4 regions of the Mediterraneibacter sp. 210702-DFI.3.120 genome follow, and region 3 is predicted to be linked to each of the others. Evidence: predicted binding sites of a transcription regulator. Region 3 holds the regulator's gene; each other region holds the start of a gene.
The links. Region 3 encodes Rex, which represses fermentation and respiration genes when NADH is low (regulators of the CRP and FNR family bind a similar motif). Its sites were predicted from a motif close to ATTGTTAANTANTTAACAAT; they were not measured.
Positions count from the first base shown of each region.

Region 1: a site for Rex is predicted at 2,542-2,561, ahead of LI162_RS12660 (DUF5692 family protein). Genes of this name have one in related genera too.
Region 2: a site for Rex is predicted at 3,434-3,453, ahead of adhE (bifunctional acetaldehyde-CoA/alcohol dehydrogenase). Genes of this name have one in related genera too.
Region 4: a site for Rex is predicted at 2,331-2,350, ahead of pflB (formate C-acetyltransferase). Genes of this name have one in related genera too.

Region 1 is NZ_JAJCNG010000025.1:47,475-52,801, reverse strand. It holds gene LI162_RS12665 (FadR/GntR family transcriptional regulator) at 339-1,049, shown strand; gene LI162_RS12660 (DUF5692 family protein) at 1,462-2,502, opposite strand; gene LI162_RS12655 (citrate/2-methylcitrate synthase) at 2,932-4,311, shown strand; gene fliB (flagellin lysine-N-methylase) at 4,298-5,327, shown strand, end outside.
Region 2 is NZ_JAJCNG010000001.1:168,124-173,450, forward strand. It holds gene LI162_RS00835 (aminoglycoside phosphotransferase family protein) at 1-249, opposite strand, end outside; gene adhE (bifunctional acetaldehyde-CoA/alcohol dehydrogenase) at 676-3,315, opposite strand; gene LI162_RS00845 (bL17 family ribosomal protein) at 3,630-4,148, opposite strand; gene LI162_RS00850 (DNA-directed RNA polymerase subunit alpha) at 4,340-5,299, opposite strand.
Region 3 is NZ_JAJCNG010000013.1:51,970-57,296, forward strand. It holds gene LI162_RS08590 (2-isopropylmalate synthase) at 1-238, shown strand, start outside; gene LI162_RS08595 (ABC-F family ATP-binding cassette domain-containing protein) at 343-2,283, opposite strand; gene LI162_RS08600 (redox-sensing transcriptional repressor Rex) at 2,449-3,084, shown strand; gene LI162_RS08605 (bifunctional ADP-dependent NAD(P)H-hydrate dehydratase/NAD(P)H-hydrate epimerase) at 3,195-4,712, shown strand; gene alr (alanine racemase) at 4,716-5,327, shown strand, end outside.
Region 4 is NZ_JAJCNG010000006.1:13,139-18,465, forward strand. It holds gene LI162_RS04675 (alpha/beta hydrolase) at 1-705, shown strand, start outside; gene LI162_RS04680 (histidine phosphatase family protein) at 702-1,475, shown strand; gene LI162_RS04685 (hypothetical protein) at 1,518-2,003, opposite strand; gene pflB (formate C-acetyltransferase) at 2,417-4,669, shown strand; gene pflA (pyruvate formate-lyase-activating protein) at 4,849-5,327, shown strand, end outside.

The DNA of each region.
Region 1 (5,327 bases), on a different contig from region 3:
ATATCTGATATACTCGCACAATTTACTCTAACTATAATACCACAATCTCCTTGCATTTCAAGAATTCCTCGGCATTCTTCTGCGCATCTCTGTGGTCTTGCCAAAGACTATATCAGCTGGGAGATGACTCCCACCACTGATACTAGCTTGTTTCTCACCACCTATAGAGATGGGAGTCATCTCCCAGCTGATATAAATATAGAGTATTGAATCCACCGCCTGTTTTCCCTATAATAAACTTATCAACAATAAACGTTATTTTTTACGAAATTTTCAACATTTTTATCTCATCAAAACACACTTTGTGAAGATAACGCTTACGAAACGGAGAATTTATTATGGAATTTCAGAAGATCAGTTCCCCTTCCCTGAGGGATCTGTTTATTGAACAATTAGAACATCTGATTCTTTCCGGCAAGCTACCGGTCGGAGAGAAACTTCCGCCGGAACGCCAGCTTGCTGAAATGATGCAGGTCAGCCGTGCGGTTGTCAACAGCGGGATCAGTGAGCTGGAGAAGAAAGGATTCCTCACCGTAAAACCCCGCAGTGGAACTTATGTAGCAGATTTTCGCAGAAAAGGGACTCTGGATACATTGATTGCGATCATGAATTACAACGGCGGACGCATGCGTGATCAGGAGATTCGTTCCATCTTCGAAGTCCGCATTGCGCTTGATACACTTGCTGCACAGCTCGCCATCGACACGATCAGCGACAAAAACATCCAGCGTCTCCTCGAATTCGTTAATCAGATCCGTGATGCACAAGATGTCACCACTGCCATTGAAGCTGCTTACGAATTCCAACACGAGTTTGCCCTAATTTCCGGAAATACATTGATTCCACTTATTTTCCAATCTTTCCGAGCACCGATTTTTAATATGTGGGAACGTTATTGTGAACTCTATGGGATAGAAGAATTATATCGAAGCAATTATAAGACCTGGACCTATATCCGAGACCGAGACACCCAAGGAGCGATTGCATGGGTTCAGAAATCCATGCAAGACTGCATTGATGGGGAACATCAGATTTACTATGAATTGTAAATTTTGATTTGGTGCACGTAAACGAGAAGATATACTCAGATTCATCAGATCAGGAATGATAAGAATAAGTCGATAAACTTCCCTTTCAGTCAGCATAGGAAATTCTGTATTTAAGTGTTGAATTCGTTCCACGGCAATCCCTTCTGTCCTGGATAATGTAAGTGATGTGGATACTTTATTGTTGAGGACACATTTTAAGGCAGGAGCGGTTCTGAATACACTTTGTTCTGAATGTTAGAAAAAGCCCAAACAGAAATCACTCACGATACCTGTTTGGGCTTTTTCGTTACATTCATTCAAAGGGATGAAGAGGAGCGGGCCGGTGTCCGATGCAATAAAGTATCCACATCACGCCCTTATCCAACAAAAGTTTTTGCTTCATTACTCAGAATTCAAACGTCTAAATACAAATTTAAACTTCTGCTCTCGCCATTGCTTCCTTATAATCCTTCTGATCTGTAAAGATCTCATTCTTATAAGGATTCTTCTTCTGCTGTTTTGCTCTCTTAATAATTGCAGCCAGACAGATCACATTCGCTGCAAGTGCAATTACCGCGATCACACCCTGCATGGTTGGATTAGCACTTGTCGGTCTTACTGCTGCATCCATGAATCCGTCAGAATACAGAGCCGGAATTACTGAGAAACGGCTTGCATCCTGGAATAATGGGAATACCTGAGCAAACATACACCACAGTGCCAGTGTATTCGCGCGGTTCTGGATCCAGCCACCCTTGTTCCAGAACATATTTGCAAATGTTGGAGCAAGAAGCAATGCAACACCACAGTAGAATGCATGTGTTGTCAGGTTATTGTATGTGTACTCAAAATTCCACAGATCATATGCAATGATAAAGCACCATGTCATATCCGGCCAAAGCATATCATCATGTTTCTTGGATGTGTAGATTCCCCACCATCCTGTCATACAGAAGATATTCAGGATTCCGGCAATTCCGTTCACCCAGTTCCACCATCCACCATAGAGCCATACATTTTCTGAAGACAGCCACCAGCGGTCACCGAATTCTTTCATAGCCATGAATCCACGAATTCCTGATTCGAAATCACTTACTACTGCAATCAGAATATTGATTGCAACGATTGCAAACGGGAATACTTTGAACCATTCTGTCTTACCAATTCCCCATTTGTATTTCAGCATCATAAAACCAATACACCCTGCTGTTGCAGCATACAATTTTGCATAATGGAACCAGCTTGTCATATGTACATAAGTATCGTTATTCAGTGCCCATTCTGCACCATTTGCTGCACAGATATAGATTGCGATGAAATACACTGTAAGTATAGCCGGAATAGCTCCAAAACAGATCAGTCCACCGATTTTTGTACGTCTTGCAAATTCATTTGCAAGAACAAGTCCGGCAAACACCAGTACCCACCCTAACAGCTGCCAACCGGCACCATCGCCATAAATTTGGAATAACATAATTATCCCCCTCCTTCTTTTAATTGGTTATACCAACCTATTGTTATCTTTTTAACATTATACTCTTCTTATTATTATGCGTCAATAAATGCACCTGTTTCTCCTATTTTTCAGCACTTTATAATAAAATATCTCTCCGTATTTTTGTATTTTTACAATAGATTTGCGTTTTGGCATCTGGTATGACCACATCCACATCATTTTCTTTCTGACGATTCAGAAAATTCATTTAAGCATTCTTATTTTTGAGTTATCTAACAATTCAATATTCATTTTATTCTGTTTTATGCGTACTTTTCTTGATTTTTTTCATGTTTTTGCAAGAATACATATATATTTCTTGCAAATTTCACCTCAACTGTTTATAATTACATTAAAATGCACTATCAAGACACTAGAAAACATATATGTATTGTGAGGATGAAAACTATGAATTCAAATGATATATTAATTGCAAACACTGACGATCTGCGCAGTGATATGGACTATTTAGAGAAAACACTTTTGAAAGGACACCGCATTGATCCGAATCTTTATGAAGAATATGATGTAAAGCGCGGACTTCGTGATTCAACCGGCCGAGGAGTTCTTACCGGACTGACTGAAGTATCCGATGTCTGTGGATTTGATGTTGTAAACGGACGTAAAATTCCTGCTGAAGGTGGACTTTACTATCAGGGAATCAATGTCAATGACCTTATCAACGGTCTGAAAGGCAAACGTTTTGGATTTGAGGAGACAACTTTCCTGCTCCTTTTCGGACGTCTTCCAAAAAAAGATGAATTAGAGCATTTTCTGAAAGTTTTATTTGAATTAGAAGATCTAAGCGGACGTTTTGTTCGTGACGTTGTCATGAAGGCCTCAAGCTCTAACATCATGAACGCACTCCAGCGCTGTGTTCTTACTTTATATACATATGATGAGAACCCGGAAGATATTTCTGTTGAAAATGCACTGCGTCAGGCTCTTGAACTTATTGCAAAGCTTCCACTGATCGCAGTATATTCTTATCATGCATACAGACATTTCCGTAAAGATGAGACACTTCTGATCCGTAATCCGGAGAAAGGACGCTCTCTTGCCGAAAATATTTTGTACATGCTTCGTCCGGATGGACAGTATACAGAACTAGAAGCCAAGGTTCTTGATGTTGCACTGATCCTTCATGCAGAGCACGGTGGTGGTAACAACTCTACTTTCACAACTCACGTTGTTACTTCTTCAGGAACAGATACTTATTCTGCAATCGCTGCTTCCATCGGTTCTCTGAAAGGACCTCGTCATGGTGGTGCAAACCTGAAAGCGCAGGGGATGTTTGATGATATTAAGAAGTCTGTCAAAGACTGGACTAACGAAGATGAGATTCGTGAGTATCTCCGCCTGATTCTTGATAAAAAAGCCTTTGATAAGACGGGACTGATCTATGGAATGGGACACGCAGTCTACACAATCTCCGACCCAAGAGAAAAGATTTTGAAGAGCTATGCACAGAAGCTTGCTTCTGAAAAGGGACTTGAAGATGAATTCGCACTTTATGACCGCGTAGAAAGAATCGCCGGTGAAGAGATCATGACACACAGAAAGATGCTGAAACCTGTCTGTGCTAATGTTGACTTCTACAGCGGATTTGTTTATACAATGCTGAATATTCCGGAAGAACTTTTCACACCACTCTTCGCGATTGCACGTATCACCGGGTGGAGTGCACATCGTCTGGAAGAACTGTTAAATGCCGGTAAGATTATCCGTCCGGCATACAAATATGTTGGGCAGCATACAGAATTCCATGACCGTAATGACAGAAATTAATTATTTGATACCTGATTATTATTCTAAGTTCACCTGCATCGCCGACCGCTGTCCGATCACCTGCTGCCAGGAATGGAAGATTGGCGTCGATGCAGATACGAACCGTAAATGGAAGAAACTCCAGGCTCCGGAAACCGTACCTGAACAAAAGAAAAATTTAAGCGCTTATACGATTAAAAAAGATGGACAGCGTGTGATAGGTCTGGACAGTGATCATCGCTGTCCATTCCTTAACTCTGAGAAGCTCTGCCGCCTTGTTGTTGCTTACGGCGACAAAGTCCTATCAGAAACGTGCACTACATTTCCACGAGAGGAGCATCGCTTTCCGACACATAACGAGAAAATGCTGATGCCTTGCTGCCCTGCAGTGATTGACCTGTGGAACAAACAGAAGTCCCTGCATTTCCCAAATGTATCAGACACTTTGTCCGATACTGGCGATACAGATACTTCTGTCCTTTTCCTCTTGCGTGAAAAACTACTCAATCTTTTAGATGATTCTTCCAGAACAATTGAAGAGGAACTTTTGGAAAGCTTCTATATTCTTCAGGAATTATACCAGCATCAGCCATTAACAAAAGAACTGTTAGAAGATTATTTTTCTGATAGCACAGTGAGAGAACTTGGAAATGCGATCTCAGATATAGACCTTCCACCTTTGGATCTGATCTGTGAATGTAACGAACTGTTACAAGATCTTTCCGTAAACTATCAAAAAGAAGGGCTCTATCAGGATACTCTGAATCCAATTCTTGCTTTGGCTGAAGAAATATCGGAAGCCCTTTCGGACAGTACTGAAAATCCTGATGATACTAAAGCTTACGAATCCACTTTACTGGAACAATGGGAACAATTCACACAATACTTGAGCCCTTATGAACCACTGCTTCGCAATTTTCTGCGCAACGAGATTTTCTCCGATCTCCTGCTTCCTGGAAATGACCTCGAAAATATGCTCGTGCAGATGCAATGGAGCGCGCTTGAATACGCGGCGTTCCGCCACAGCGTTTTCTTAA
Region 2 (5,327 bases), on a different contig from region 3:
CATCATGTCCTCAAGTGTCTTACCTGCTTTGTACTCAATAGCAATTGCCCACTTTCCATCAATCTGAGTTACTTCTTTTACCTTCGGAATGTCCAGACCTGTCTCTTCTACTCTTGCAGTATTCAGAGCCTCATTAAATACATCTGACTTCGGATGTCCTTCATTAAAAACTTTCACGATACAATCATCACATTTATAGACTGATTTGTAAGCACGTTTCACGATGAGATTTTTTTCTTCTAACTTCATAATATAGACCTCCTTATATCTTGAACGCCCCTTCTTGTCTGCTCTTATTTTATCTCAGCTCTGCAGGGCTGTTCCTTTTGCCTTACGGCTCTTACTTTGTTTTGATGATGTCATTATATCTCACAATTTTTAGAAATAAAACCCCTTTAGAGCAAGTTTGTGCAGTTTTTAACAAGATTTTTTACCTCTTATACATTGTCTATTTATTAACAATCATGAGCTTTAGCTCGTTGCTCACGTATACTTGGAAAACTCAAAAACTGTATTTTCCAAGTTATCGCGGCAGTCGCCAAGGTCTTGTGCAAGCACAGACTTTGGCTCGTTGCTCACGTAAAAAAAAGACAGAACAATGCTTTTCAACATCATTCTGTCTCTCTTCGTATATTTTAGATTCTAACGGTCATATGCCTGCTTATGCAATGCGATTTATTTTCCGTAGTAGCATTTCAGGTACAGATCTTTGATCTCCTGGATGAGTGGGTATCTTGGGTTAGCTCCTGTACACTGATCGTTGAATGCCTGCTCTGACATTTCATCAAGTGTGTCAAGGAAGTACTTCTCATCAATGCCGTAATCTTTGATTGTCTTCTTGATTCCGATCTTCTCTTTGAGTTCTTCAAGTTTAGCGATGAAGTTCTCAAATACTTCTTTATCATCTTTACCTGTGCATCCTGCGAAGCGTCCGAGTTCTGCGTATCTTGCAAGTGCATGTGGGTACTGATACTGTGAGAATGTTCCCATCTTTGTCGGAACTTCTGCTGCATTGTATCTCATAACTTCTGTAAGGATTACTGCGTTAGCAACACCGTGTGGCAGGTGGTGGAAAGCACCAAGCTTATGAGCCATGGAGTGGTTAACACCAAGGAATGCATTTGCGAATGCCATACCAGCCATACAGGAAGCGTTTGCCATCTCTTCACGAGCCTTCGGATCGTTTGCTCCGTTCTCGTATGCAGATGGAAGGTTCTCGAATACAAGCTTAACAGCCTTCATAGCAAGACCATCTGTGTAATCTGTTGCCATGATAGATACATATGCCTCGATTGCATGTGTCATAACGTCGATACCTGAAGCACTTGTCAGTCCCTTCGGCTGTGTCATCATGTTGTCTACGTCTACGATTGCCATGTTTGGAAGCAGAGCGTAGTCAGCGATTGGCCATTTAACACCTGTGTCAGCGTCTGTGATGATTGCGAATGGTGTTACCTCAGAACCTGTTCCTGAAGATGTTGGGATAGCTATGAAGTAAGCTTTCTCTCCCATCTTAGGGAATGTAAATACTCTCTTACGGATGTCCATGAAGTCCATAGCCATATCTTCGAAGTTTGCTTCCGGATGCTCATACATGATCCACATGATCTTACCTGCGTCCATTGCAGATCCACCACCAAGAGCGATGATTGTATCTGGCTCGAACTGTCTCATCTGGTCAACACCCTTGCGTGCACACTGAAGTGTCGGGTCTGGTGCTACTTCGAAGAAGCATGTATGCTGGATTCCCATTTCATCTAATTTATCTTCGATCGGTTTTACATATCCGTTCTTGTAAAGGAAGGAGTCTGTTACGATAAATGCTTTCTTCTTATGCATTACTGTTCCAAGCTCATCCAGTGCAACCGGCATAGAACCTTTCTTGAAGTAAACTTTCTCAGGTGTTCTGAACCACAGCATATTTTCTCTCCTCTCTGCAACTGTCTTGATGTTAAGCAGATGTTTTACTCCTACGTTCTCTGATACAGAGTTTCCACCCCATGATCCACATCCAAGTGTAAGGGACGGAGCCATCTTGAAGTTATAAAGGTCTCCGATTCCACCGTGAGAAGAAGGTGTGTTGATCAGTACACGGCAAGTCTTCATTGCTGCTGCATGTTTTGCGATCTTCTCTGTCTCTGCCGGATGTACGTAGAGTGAAGATGTATGTCCATATCCACCGTCTGCTACAAGCTGAGCTGCTTTCTCAAGAGCCTCATCAAATGTTTTAGCTTTGTACATACCAAGTACCGGTGATAATTTCTCATGTGCAAATTCTTCTGAAATATCTACAGATTCAACTTCTCCGATCAGGATCTTTGTATTCTTCGGTACATCAACGCCTGCCATCTGAGCGATTTCATAAGCTGATTTTCCTGGGATCTTGCTGTTCAGCGCACCGTTGATGATGATTGTCTTACGAACTTTGTCAAGCTCCTCACCTGGTTTCAGGAAGTAGCATCCTCTGTACTGGAATTCTTTCTTAACTTCCTCATATACGCTTTCAAGTACTGTTACAGACTGCTCAGACGCACAGATCATACCATTATCAAATGTCTTAGAGTGGATGATTGAGTTAACTGCCATTCTTACATCTGCTGTATCGTCGATGATAACCGGTGTGTTACCAGCTCCAACTCCGAGTGCCGGCTTTCCTGAAGAGTAAGCTGCTTTAACCATTCCAGGACCACCTGTTGCAAGGATGATATCTGCATCTCTCATTACTGTGTTTGTAAGTTCCAGTGATGGGGCATCGATCCAACCGATGATTCCTTCCGGAGCTCCTGCTTTCACTGCTGCATCAAGAACAACTTTAGCTGCTGCGATTGTAGATGCTTTAGCAGCCGGATGTGGGCTGATGATGATTGCATTTCTTGTCTTTAAGCAGATCAGTGTTTTGAAAATTGCTGTTGATGTCGGGTTTGTTGTAGGGATAACTGCTGCAACAAGTCCGATTGGCTCTGCGATCTTTTTGATTCCAAATGCCTTATCTTCTTCTACAACACCACATGTCTTTGTATCTTTGTATGCGTTGTAAATATACTCTGCTGCGTAATGGTTTTTGATAACCTTATCCTCGAGAATACCTCTCTGAGTCTCTTCTACTGCAAGTCTTGCAAGCGGGATACGCTGCTTGTTTGCTGCCATAGCTGCTTCATAGAAGATTTTGTCAACCTGCTCCTGTGTAAATGTAGCGAAGATTTTCTGTGCCTCGCGCATCTCTTTCATTTTTGCTTCAAGAGCTTCAACGTTATCAATGAATCCGGTGTTTACTGTCTTTGTCTCTACAGTTTTTGCCGCCTCTTTCTTTGCCATCTGAGTATTCCTCCTGTACTTGAATAAATCATTTTTATAGTCACTGTTTTCGTAACCTGCAAGTTTTATCCGATCGGGTTATTTTTATGTTTCCCGATTACAGGTATTAGTATACTAGTTCGTTAATTAATTGTCAATGTACCAGTTGTTAAAGTTTTAACGTTATTTTTTTAACATCATTTGTGCAGTTTTCACAAAAGCAAATTTTCACTTGACATTTTTAACTATGAAAAACACTTTACTAATATGCAAAAAACTCCCATACAGGACATTTCTGTCCTATATGAGAGTCAAAAATCAGCTATATTATCAAATTAAACAAGCTCGATCAGAACTTCCATAGCTGCGTCACCTTTACGCTGACCAATCTTTACGATTCTTGTGTAACCACCGTTACGATCAGCATATTTTGGAGCGATCTCATCAAAGAGTTTTGCAACCATGTCAACATCTTTCATGTTTCTCTTCTCGCCTTCTTTAACAGGGAAGAGAACTTTCAGCATCTGACGTCTAGCGTGCAGTCTGCTTGGCTTATCTTTTTTGATTGTCTTCTCAACTTCGTCATAAACAGTAACTTTCTTACCGTCAACAACTTCTTTCACACGTTTGCCATCAGCATCTTTACGTGCTACTTTAGCCATTACTGTAACTTCTTCGAAGTTATCTTTCTCTTTTACAGCAAGAGCAATCAGGCTTTCTGCCTGCTTACGGATCTCTTTTGCCTTAGCTTCTGTTGTAACGATCTTTCCGTTGTTAAGAAGTGCTGTTACCTGGTTTCTAAGTAAAGCTTTTCTCTGGCTTGCTGTTCTGCCAAGTTTTCTATACTTTGCCATTTCAAATTTCCTCCATTAATTAACATTTGGTTATGCATCTTCGGGCTTACTAATCAAATGCTCCTGCTGTGCTCTTCGGGCTTACCACCAGGATATTCAATCTTCAGCGGGCTGCAATTCACAAAACTGTAATCACAGCCTGTGCAGGACATGAGTGTCCTGATAATTTATCATAGTACGGATATAGAATATTATTCTTCTCCGTGGTTCAGTTCCAGATTGAGTTCTTTCAGTTTTGCAAGAACTTCTTCGAGAGACTTACGACCAAGGTTACGAACCTTCATCATGTCTTCCGGAGTCTTGTTTGTGAGCTCTTCAACTGTGTTGATTCCGGCTCTCTTCAGACAATTGTAAGAACGAACAGAAAGCTCAAGTTCATCAATGCTCATCTCAAGAACTTTTTCTTTCTCGTCATCCTCTTTCTCAATCATAACTTCTGCCTGCTGAGCTACCTCTGACAGGTCGATGAAGAGTTTCAGATGCTCACTTAACACTTTTGCTGCAAGGCTGACAGCCTCATCAGGAGCCATTGTACCTTTTGTCCAGACATCAAGTGTCAGTTTGTCATAATCTGTAACCTGACCTACACGTGTATCCTGAACTGTCAGGTTGACACGATCAATCGGTGTGTAGATAGAATCGATTGGAAGAACACCGATTGGCATATCTTCTGTCTTATTCTTATCTGAGCTTACATATCCTCTTCCTTTTGTGATTGTAAGTTCCATATAAAGCTTGCTGTCTTTGCCACCGCTTAATGTAGCAATTACCTGCTCCGGGTTTACAATCTCAATATCAGAGTCACACTGGATATCAGCACCTGTTACAACGCCTTCTCCTTCGAACTCGATATAAGCTGTCTTCACTTCATCAGACTCAGATGTGTTCTTGATAGCCAGAGATTTCAGGTTCATGATGATCTCTGTCACATCTTCTTTAACACCCGGGATGGAACTGAACTCGTGCAGTACACCGTCGATTTTCACAGAACTGATTGCTGCTCCCGGCAGGGAAGAAAGCATGATTCTTCTCAGCGCGTTACCAAGCGTAGTTCCGTATCCTCTCTCCAGCGGTTCTACGACAAATCTTCCGTATTTCTTGTCATCTGAAACATCTGTAATTTCAATATTCGGTTTATTAAAATCAAACACTACACAGACCCTCCTTATGGGCTTAATA
Region 3 (5,327 bases):
GAAGTTCTTCCTTTCAAAACCATATTTGTCAAAATATATTAAAGAAAAATCAGGAATGACATTCGGAGATATTCTGAAAGAAATCCGTATGAAAAAGGCAAGAGCAATGCTTAAGAGCAGCAGTGCAACTGTAGAAAGTATTGCAGAATCTGTGGGATATCAGAATGTAGAGCATTTTAACAGAACATTTAAAAAACTGTATAATATCACACCGGTACAGTATAGAAACAAACCTTGATCCCGATTCGAGTTTGACTAAATTTAGAAATGTAATCTTAAAACAAATCGCCTGACAGTTACCATAAGTAGTAGCTGTCAGGCGATTACTGTTATGCAGATTCATTATTCTGCTAATTCTTCCCACAATTCATACAATTCCTCTAATCTTGCTTCATTTGCAGCGCGTTCTGTTGAAAGTTTCTGGCACTCAATAGAGTTCGAATAAACTTCCTCTTTCGTCAGTTCCTCGTCAATCTCTGTGTTGCGATCTTCGAGTTTTGCAATTTCTTCCTCTGTTTTCTTCAACTCATTTTTACGTTTACGTTCACGTGCCTGCTGTTCCTTCTGTTCCTGCCAGCTTAATTTTGAATCCGAAGCAGGAGTGGATGCAGCAGAATTGCCTGAATTGGATACATTTTCTGCATTTGTTTCATTTCCAGAAGCATAAGCAAGTGTCAGTGCTTCTTTTTTCTCCAGATAATAATCGTAGTTTCCGATGTAATTAACAAATGTCTGATTCACCAGTTCAAGGATCCGGGAGGCGGTCTGATTGATAAAATAACGGTCATGGGATACATAAAGTATCGTTCCGCTGTAGTTATTTAATGCTTCTTCCAGAATTTCTTTAGAAGTAATATCCAGATGGTTGGTTGGCTCATCAAGGATTAGAAAATTTGCTTCCGAAAGCATAAGTTTGGCAAGTGATACGCGTCCTTTTTCTCCACCGCTTAACGTATGAATTTCTTTGAACACTTCATCTCCGGTAAACTGGAATGCAGCGAGTGTATTTCTGATCTGTGTATTGGTAAGATCAGGATAGTCATCAGAAATCTCATCAAAAATAGTCTTATCATCATGAAGTACGTGATGTTCCTGGTCGTAATAACCAATCGTCACTTTGGATCCAAGTGTGAATTCGCCCTGATCCGCTGTAATAACCTGATTAATGATCTTTAAAAGTGTTGTCTTTCCGGTTCCGTTATCACCAATCACAGCGACATGTTCGCCACGTTTGATTTCAAAACTGATATCACTGAAGAGAACTTGATTGTCAAATTGCTTTGAGAGATGTTCCACTGTAAGAACATCATTTCCGCTGATCTGCGATGGTTCCAGCGTAAAATGCATTTCTTTCGTACTGTCAACCGGTTTGTCCAATGGCGTAATCCTGTCAAGCATTTTCTCACGACTCTCTGCACGTTTGATCGATTTTTCACGATTGAAAGACTTTAATTTATCAATAACAGCCTGCTGATGTTTGATCTCACGCTGCTGATTCATGTATTCTTTCAGCTGTGCATCTCGGATCTGCTGTTTTTTCATTGCATAATCTTTATAATTTCCAAGGTACATGCGAACCTGTGCATTGTCAATCTCAACAACTTTTGTGACAACACGATTCAGGAAATAACGGTCATGGGAGACGATAAATACCGCTCCGGAATAATTGATCAGATATGTTTCCAGCCAGGCAATGGAATTCAGATCCAAGTGGTTTGTCGGCTCATCAAGCAGGAGGATATCCGGACTTGTAAGCAGTAATTTTCCGAGAGAAACACGGGTCTTCTGACCTCCTGAAAGTGTATCTGTCTGTTTATTAAAATCGTCTTCCGTAAACCCAAGTCCCTTTAATACACCTGTAATCTCACTTTCGCAGGCATAACCGTTTCTTGCATCAAATTCAGACTGTAGACGATTGTAGGTCTCCAGGTGGCTCTGCAATTCCTCACCTTCCAGATGCTTCAGTTCATGTTCAATGGAACGAATCTGAGCTTCCATTGCAAAAATATCCGCTTTTGCACTTTTTACTTCCTCATAAATGGTATTTCCGGATTTTAAATCCTGACGCTGCGCAAGATAACCTAGCGTCTTTCCTTTCGCGAGAATAACCTCTCCACCATCAAGAGGTTCTTCTCCGATGATCATCTTAAGGATTGTTGATTTCCCGGCGCCATTCACACCGACAAGAGCAGCTTTCTCACGATCTTCAATATGAAAGGAGCCGTCTCGTACAATTTCGCGTTCCCCAAACGCTTTTTCTATATTGTGACATGCGAGTATCATATATTTTCACCTCGTTTTTTGACTTCTAACATTATCATTATATAGAAAAATGTCGAAAATACAAGGAAAATATATGGATTTTAAAGGTTTTTGCAAAACAAAAGTTTGACAGAACTTTAACTCTTTTATATAATAAAGAGTAGTTTAAGAGTGGAGGGCTAAAAATTGGAACAGAGAAAGATATCACGCGCAGTCATTTCCAGACTTCCGAGGTACTACAGATATCTGGGAGATCTGCTGGAGGCTGGCGTAGAGAGAATTTCATCCAGTGACTTGAGTAAGAAGATGCATGTAACGGCTTCACAGATACGTCAGGATTTGAATAATTTCGGTGGATTCGGCCAGCAGGGGTACGGATACAATGTGAAATATCTTTATACAGAGATTGGAAAGATCTTAGGATTGGATAGATGTCATAATTTTATTATCATTGGTGCCGGTAATTTAGGACAGGCACTAGCAAACTATGCTTCCTTCGAAAGAAGCGGATTTATTCTGAAAAGTCTTTTCGATGTGAATCCTCGACTGGAAGGCGTAACGATCAGGGGGATTCCTGTGCGTATGGTTGATGAACTGGAAGATTTTCTTAAGAATAATGACATTGAAATTGCTGCACTGACACTTCCAAAATCAAAAGCAATTGAAGTGGCTGATATTCTGGTAGATAACGGTGTGAAGGGAATCTGGAATTTTGCACATACAGACCTTTCCCTTCCAAAGGATGTGGTCGTTGAGAACGTACATTTATCTGACACACTGATGAAGTTATCTTACAACCTTTGTCAGCAGGATAAAGAATAGAATCTAGCAAAGCTGCAAGGATGCTGTGGGACCAACTGACAAAAGGAGGTTTCGCAGCATCTGTTCATGTTAAAAGGAATTAATAATGTTAGAAAGGTCAGGCGATAAGCATGAGATATCTTCCAAATGGGAAGCAGATGAGTGAAGCTGATGCACACACAATTCATGAAATTGGGATTCCATCCCTTGTACTTATGGAACGTGCAGCACTTCAGATTGTCGAGACAATGCATAAGAAAAATATTTCCACAGAAAAAAGTCTGATTGTTTGTGGAAGCGGCAACAATGGTGGAGACGGATTTGCAGTAGCAAGGCTCTTAACCGAACAGGGAAAGCATGCAGATGTACTATTTGCAGGGAAAGAAGCTTCTTTAAGTGAAGAATGTCGATGTCAGAAACAGATTGTAGAAAATATGGGGATTTCTGTATTCACAGAATTCCCGGATGAAGAATATACTGTAATAATTGATGCTGTATTTGGTGTTGGACTCTGCCGTGAAATCACAGGACATTATAAAGATGTGATCGACTGGATGAATCTTCAGGATGCAGAAAAAGTTGCTGTTGATATTCCATCCGGAATCTGTGCTGCAACAGGAAAGATTCTTGGAACAGCATTTCGAGCCGACCTTACAGTATGTATGGCATGTGTAAAATTAGGCTGTGAGCTTTTCCCTGGCAAGTCCTATGCAGGAGAGAGCATTCCGGTTGCGATTGGAATTGATCCGAAATATTTTTCGAATCGCCTGGATGTTTGTTATACCTTTGACAAAAATGATCTTGGAAAACTTCTTCCTTCGAGAATGATGAATTCACACAAGGGAAGTTATGGAAAAGTTCTTATGATCACCGGAAGTCCCGGGATGGCTGGTGCTGCATTTCTTTCTGCCTGTGCTGCCTATACAGTTGGTGCCGGTCTAGTACAGATTTATACAGCAAGTGAAAACCGTCTGGCACTGCAGGAACTTCTTCCGGAGGCAATCATATCCTGCTATGATTCTTATGATGACAGTCAACTGTCTCATCTTCTTGACTGGGCTGATGTGGTTTGTATTGGCTGTGGACTTGGAATGGGACAGATTTCCGAAAAGATATTGAAAAATGTATTGAAAAATGTATCCTGTCCATGTGTCATAGATGCCGATGGACTTAATTTACTGAGCAGGAATATAGAGTTATTAAATCAATGTTGTGCACCTGTGATTTTAACTCCACATATGAAAGAAATGTCAAGGCTGACCGGATGGAGTATTGATACGATCATGGAAGATCGCTTCCAGGCACTTGATCAGATCATAAAACAATCTGGACCGGATACAAAATCATCCATAATCTGTGTGTTAAAAGACAGTCGTACTGTTGTCGCACAGACAAATCGGCAGAGATTTGTAAATCTCGCTGGTAATAACTCTATGGCAAAAGGTGGTTCCGGAGACGTTCTCGCCGGAACGATTGCAGGACTTCTTGCACAGCATATGGCACCATTTGAAGCCACTACTGTGGGAGTTTTCCTACATGCCTGTGGTGGAGATGAAGCGAAAAAGAGCAAAGGAAGTTACAGCGTATTAGCCAGAGACCTGATTCAGGGTATGGCCGATGCAATGAAGAATGCAAAGGAGTGCAGATAAATTATGAAACAGTATAACAGAGTATGTGCCCGGATCAATCTGGACGCAATTGCATATAATATGGAACAGATGAAAAATCGCATTGGTCAGGAGGGACGTTTAATAGCTGTTATCAAGACGGATGCATACGGACACGGAGCAGTTCCTCTTGCGGAAATGTTTGAGGAAACGCCTTATATCTGGGGTTACGCTGTAGCATGCATGGGAGAAGCAAGAACTTTAAGAGCACATGGAATCAAGAAACCAATCTTGATTCTTGGCTGTGTTTTTCCTGATGAGTATGAAGAAATGGTTGAAAAAGAAATCCGTGCAGCAGTTTATACAGAAGAGATGGCCAAGGGAATGGCTGATGCTGCCGCAAAGTCAGGAAAGACCGCATTTCTTCACATAAAAATTGATACAGGAATGGGACGAATCGGATTCAAAGTAAGCAAAGAGAGTGTTGAGACAATTTCCAGAATCAGCAAACTTCCTAATATTAAAATGGAAGGAATGTTCACACACTTTGCAAAGGCAGATGAATTTGACAAGTCTTATACATTTACCCAACATGAAAAATTCCTCTGGATGAAAGAACAGTTAGAAAAAAATGGAGTCCAGATCTCCTATTATGAT
Region 4 (5,327 bases), on a different contig from region 3:
CGTTCGGAGCAGTTACATATTTTGTCAGATCAGATCGTGGTCTGTGGATTTTCAGCCGGAGGACATCTGTGTGCGAGTCTGTGTGTGCATGGAGCGGATATCGAGGATCCGGATGAAAAATATCAGAAGTTTTCAAACAAACCGGATGCTGCTGTGCTGTCTTATCCGGTAATCACTACAGGAAAGTACACACATAAAGATTCTTTTGTAGCATTATATGGAAAGAATCCTACAAGAAAAGAGCTAGAATATATGTCAATTGAAAAGCATGTAACAAAAGAAATGCCACCATGCTTTATCTGGCAGACAGCAACAGATGGAACAGTTCCGGTGCAGAATAGTTATCTTTTAGCACAGAAATGTCTGGAAGAAGGAGTTCCATTCGCACATCATGTATTTTCAGAAGGCGTGCATGGTATGTCTGTTGCAACAGAGGACTGGCTGGAACGCAGAGGGAGAGAACCTTATACACAGGAGCAACTCCGTATGCTGGCAGAAGCAATCCTTGCGGGAGAAACTTCATTTCCAAAGGAAATGGGAGAAGAACTGCTTGTGAAAAATGGAATTGGAAGAACACAGCCACCGAAATGGACAGTAGAGCAGAAAGAAGAAATCCGAAAGACTCTGAAAGAAGTACAGATCTGGCCCAAACTGGCAGAGGAATGGCTGGAGAAAATAATTGATTACAAAGGAGAAGCAAGATGAGAATTCTATTGATCCGTCACGGAGATCCGGATTATGTAAATGACACATTAACAGAAAAAGGAAGACGTGAAGCGGCACTGCTTGCAAAACGTGCAGTATCTATGAATATGGGGGAATGCTATAAGTCTCCACTTGGAAGAGCGAAGGATACGGCGACTCCATGTCTTGAGGTAACTGGAAAAACAGCAGAAATATTGGATTGGCTGCAAGAGTTCCCGGCGCAGGTTGATTTGAATAAAAATCCGGAACTTGAAAAAGCATATCCCGATGTGAAAAAAGAAGGTGAGCATTTCCTGCCTAGAATTGCATGGGATATGGTTCCGGGGTATTGGACAGAACATGAAGCTTATATGGATAAAAATGCATGGCGTGAAACAGAAGTGGCGAAAAATTCTGATCTTGTAGAAGTATACGATCATGTGATTGAAGAATTTGATCGCTTTCTCGCAGAGCATGGATATGTAAGAGAAGGGGCGCATTATCGTGTGGAGAAAGAAAGTGATGAGACAGTGACATTTTTCTGCCATTTCGGAATCAGCTGTGTGCTGTTGTCCCATTTATGGAATGTATCACCATTCGTGCTTTGGCATTGCCTTGCGCTTGCACCGACTTCTGTGACAGAAGTAGTAACAGAAGAGAGAGAACAGGGAACGGCATATTTCCGAGGATTGAAAGTAGGAGATATCTCACATCTCTATGCAGGTGGAGAAGAACCGTCCTTCGCAGCAAGATTCTGTGAGACATATAGCAACAAGGAGCAGAGACATTAAAATCAAATGTCTCTGCTCCTTGCTTTATGGATTTTGGTATTATTAAACCACTTTCTGATAAGCAATTCGTTCTGTTCCATCCTCAACATATACGATTCCGCAATATTTGAATCCATTCTTATCTAACAGATGCTGCATTACGATATTGTCCCGGTGTGTATCAATACGGATATTGCCGCATTGTTCCAAAGCCCAGTTCAGGCAGAAGGAAGCAGCACCTTTTACATTTCCGGTGGAAGTGATGCGGTGAACAACTCCGTAACGGGAGTCGTTGATCCATTCACCTTCGTAGATGCGCATGTAAGTCGGATCAGCCCCTTCTTTATAATAGAAAGTAGCAACTATCTGGTCCTTTTCTGTGCAGACATAACTGTTCCCCTCAGTGATGTCATCCAGAATTAACTGTGGAGAAGGATAATTGTTTTCCCATTGAGAAGCATTTCCGTGAGTTGCCATGAATCTGCGTGCATGTTCGTACATCTTAAGAAGTACTTCAAGCTCTTCTGGTTTTGTCTTTCTGATTTCCATAATATTCCTCTTTCATAAACTAAATATAGATACGCTAATGCACTATTATATCAAAAAACAGAACGTAACTCCATTGACAAAAATATAGAGAAAACATGAAACGAAATCGTTATCATAGAGGAAAAGTACCTAGAGTGAATTTTGAAAGAAAAAGAGGCTGTTTATTTGTCTGTAAATCAGACCGTACACATGGGGAAAATGTTCTTTTTACAGTACATTTTTACTGTATTAAAGTTCGTACAATTCCCCGTAAAATGGGCGTTTTTTCGTATATTTTGTACTAAATCGAATACAAAGCGATTTCCGATATTTATTCTCGATTTTACGCTTGTCATTTATTTAACACGGTGTTATACTATGCCCGTAAAACAATTACAAAACTATTTTAGGAAAGAATATAGGAGGATTTTTCAATGGCTAATTTTGAGCAGTGGGCTGGCTTCAAGGGAAGAAAATGGACACACTCTGTAGACGTGCGTGATTTCATCCAGGAGAACTACACACCATATGAAGGTGATGAGTCATTCCTTGAGGGACCAACAGAAGCAACAGACAAATTATGGGGAAGACTGCAGGAACTTCAGAAAGAAGAAAGAGCTAAGGGCGGAGTTCTCGACATGGAGACAGAAGTTGTTTCCGGTCTGACAGCATACGGCCCGGGATATATCGATGAGAGCATGAAAGATCTTGAGCAGATTGTTGGTTTGCAGACAGACAAACCGCTGAAGAGAGCATTCATGCCTTATGGTGGAATCAAGATGGCAGAGCAGGCTTGTACAACATACGGATACCAGCCAAGCGAGAAACTGCATGAGATCTTCACAAAATATCATAAAACACACAACCAGGGAGTATTCGACATCTACACACCAGAGATGAAGAAAGCTCGTCATAACAAGATTATTACAGGACTTCCGGATACATACGGACGTGGACGTATCGTAGGTGACTACCGTCGTGTTGCACTGTATGGTATCGACTTCCTGATCGAGAGAAAACAGTATGACTTCGAGCGTTATGCAAGACACGGCATGAAGGGTGAGGATTTCCGTCTTCGTGAAGAGCTTGCAGATCAGATCAAAGCTCTGAAAGAAATGAAAGAAATGGCTGCAGCTTACGGATTTGATATTTCACAGCCGGCTAAGGATGCTCATGAAGCAGCTCAGTGGCTGTACTTCGGATATCTTGCAGCAATCAAGACTCAGAATGGTGCAGCTATGTCTGTAGGACGTATCTCTACATTCCTTGATATCTATATCGAGAGAGACCTGAAGGCTGGAAAGATCACAGAGAAGGAAGCTCAGGAGATCATCGACCACATGGTAATGAAATTCCGTATGGTTAAGTTCGCAAGAATCCCATCTTACAACCAGCTGTTCTCAGGAGACCCGACATGGGCAACACTTGAGGTTGGTGGACTTGGACAGGACGGACGTTCTATGGTAACAAAGAACGACTATCGTTTCCTCCACACACTGAACAACATGGGACCTTCACCAGAGCCGAACCTGACAGTTCTTTATTCTTCAAGACTGCCAGAGAACTTCAAGAAGTTCGCTTCCCTGATTTCTGTAACAACAAGTTCTATCCAGTATGAGAACGATGATGTTATGCGTCCGGTATGGGGCGATGACTACAGCATCTGCTGCTGTGTATCTGCTACAGAGACAGGTAAAGAGATGCAGTTCTTCGGAGCTCGTGCAAACCTTGCTAAGTGTCTTCTTTACGCTATCAACGGTGGTATCGATGAGAAGAACAAAGTACAGGTAGGACCGGCTTACCAGCCAATTACTTCCGAGTACCTTGATTACGATGAAGTAATGGAGAAATATGACCAGATGATGGAGTGGCTGTCCAAGCTGTATGTTGATACACTGAACATGATCCACTACATGCATGATAAATACTACTATGAGGCAGCTCAGATGTCCCTGATCGACACAGACGTTAAACGTTCTTTCGCAACAGGTATTGCTGGATTCTCACATGTAGTTGACTCCCTGAGCGCTATCAAATACGCTAAGGTTAAAGTTGTCCGTGACGAAGATGGTCTTGCAACAGACTTCGAGATTGAGGGAGACTTCCCAAGATACGGTAACGATGATGACCGTGCAGATGAGATTGCTGTATGGCTTCTGAAGAAATTCATGCACAAACTGAACAAGTGCCACACATACAGACATTCTGTACCGACAACATCTATCCTTACAATTACATCTAACGTTGTATATGGTAAGGCTACAGGATCTCTTCCGGACGGAAGAAAGGCTGGAGAGCCACTTTCACCAGGAGCTAACCCGTCTTACGGTGCAGAGCAGAGCGGACTTCTTGCTTCTCTTAACTCTGTTGCTAAGCTTCCTTACGAGCTTGCACTTGATGGAATCTCTAATACACAGACAATCAACCCAGGTGCACTTGGACATTCTGATGAAGAGCGTAAAGAGAACCTTGCTCATGTACTTGACGGATACTTCGATCAGGGAGCACATCATCTGAACGTTAACGTATTTGGTGTTGACAAACTGAAAGATGCTATGGAGCACCCAGAGAAACCTGAGTACGCTAACTTCACAATCCGTGTATCAGGATACGCTGTTAAGTTTATCGACCTTACTCGTGAGCAGCAGCTTGACGTTATCGCAAGAACTTGCCATGACCACATGTAAATAATGTTGCGATTTGCGGATAAAAGATCATAAATAACAGATAATATATCAGGACGCAGTCATTTCACCATGCTGCGTCCTTTTTTCATAAGACCTGCAATTATAAAGAAATGTCAGAAGACAAATCTGAAGGTTGCAGAAGAATGGCAGGAAACTGCCGGAAAAAGAAGGAGAAATATATGTCAGAAGTAAAAGGATACATTCACTCAACAGAAAGCTTCGGTTCCGTTGACGGACCTGGCGTACGCTTTATCATTTTTGTAAGCGGATGTCCAATGCGCTGCCAGTTCTGCCACAACCCGGACACATGGAAGATGCAGGACGGCGAACTGAAGACAACAGATGAACTGCTTAAGACAGCACTTCGCTATAAAAGCTACTGGAAAGATAAAGGTGGTATCACAGTCAGCGGTGGAGAACCTCTGATGCAGATGGATTTCCTGATTGACCTTTTCAAGAAAGCGAAAGAACAGGGAGTTCATACCAATATTGATACAAGCGGAGCTGTATTTACAAAGGAAGAACCATTTTTCGGTAAACTGCAGGAGTTGCTGAAATACACAGATATGCTGATGCTTGACATTAAACACATTGATGATGAGCAGCATAAGATTCTCACAGGACAGAGCAACAAGAATATTCTTGAGTTTGCACGTTA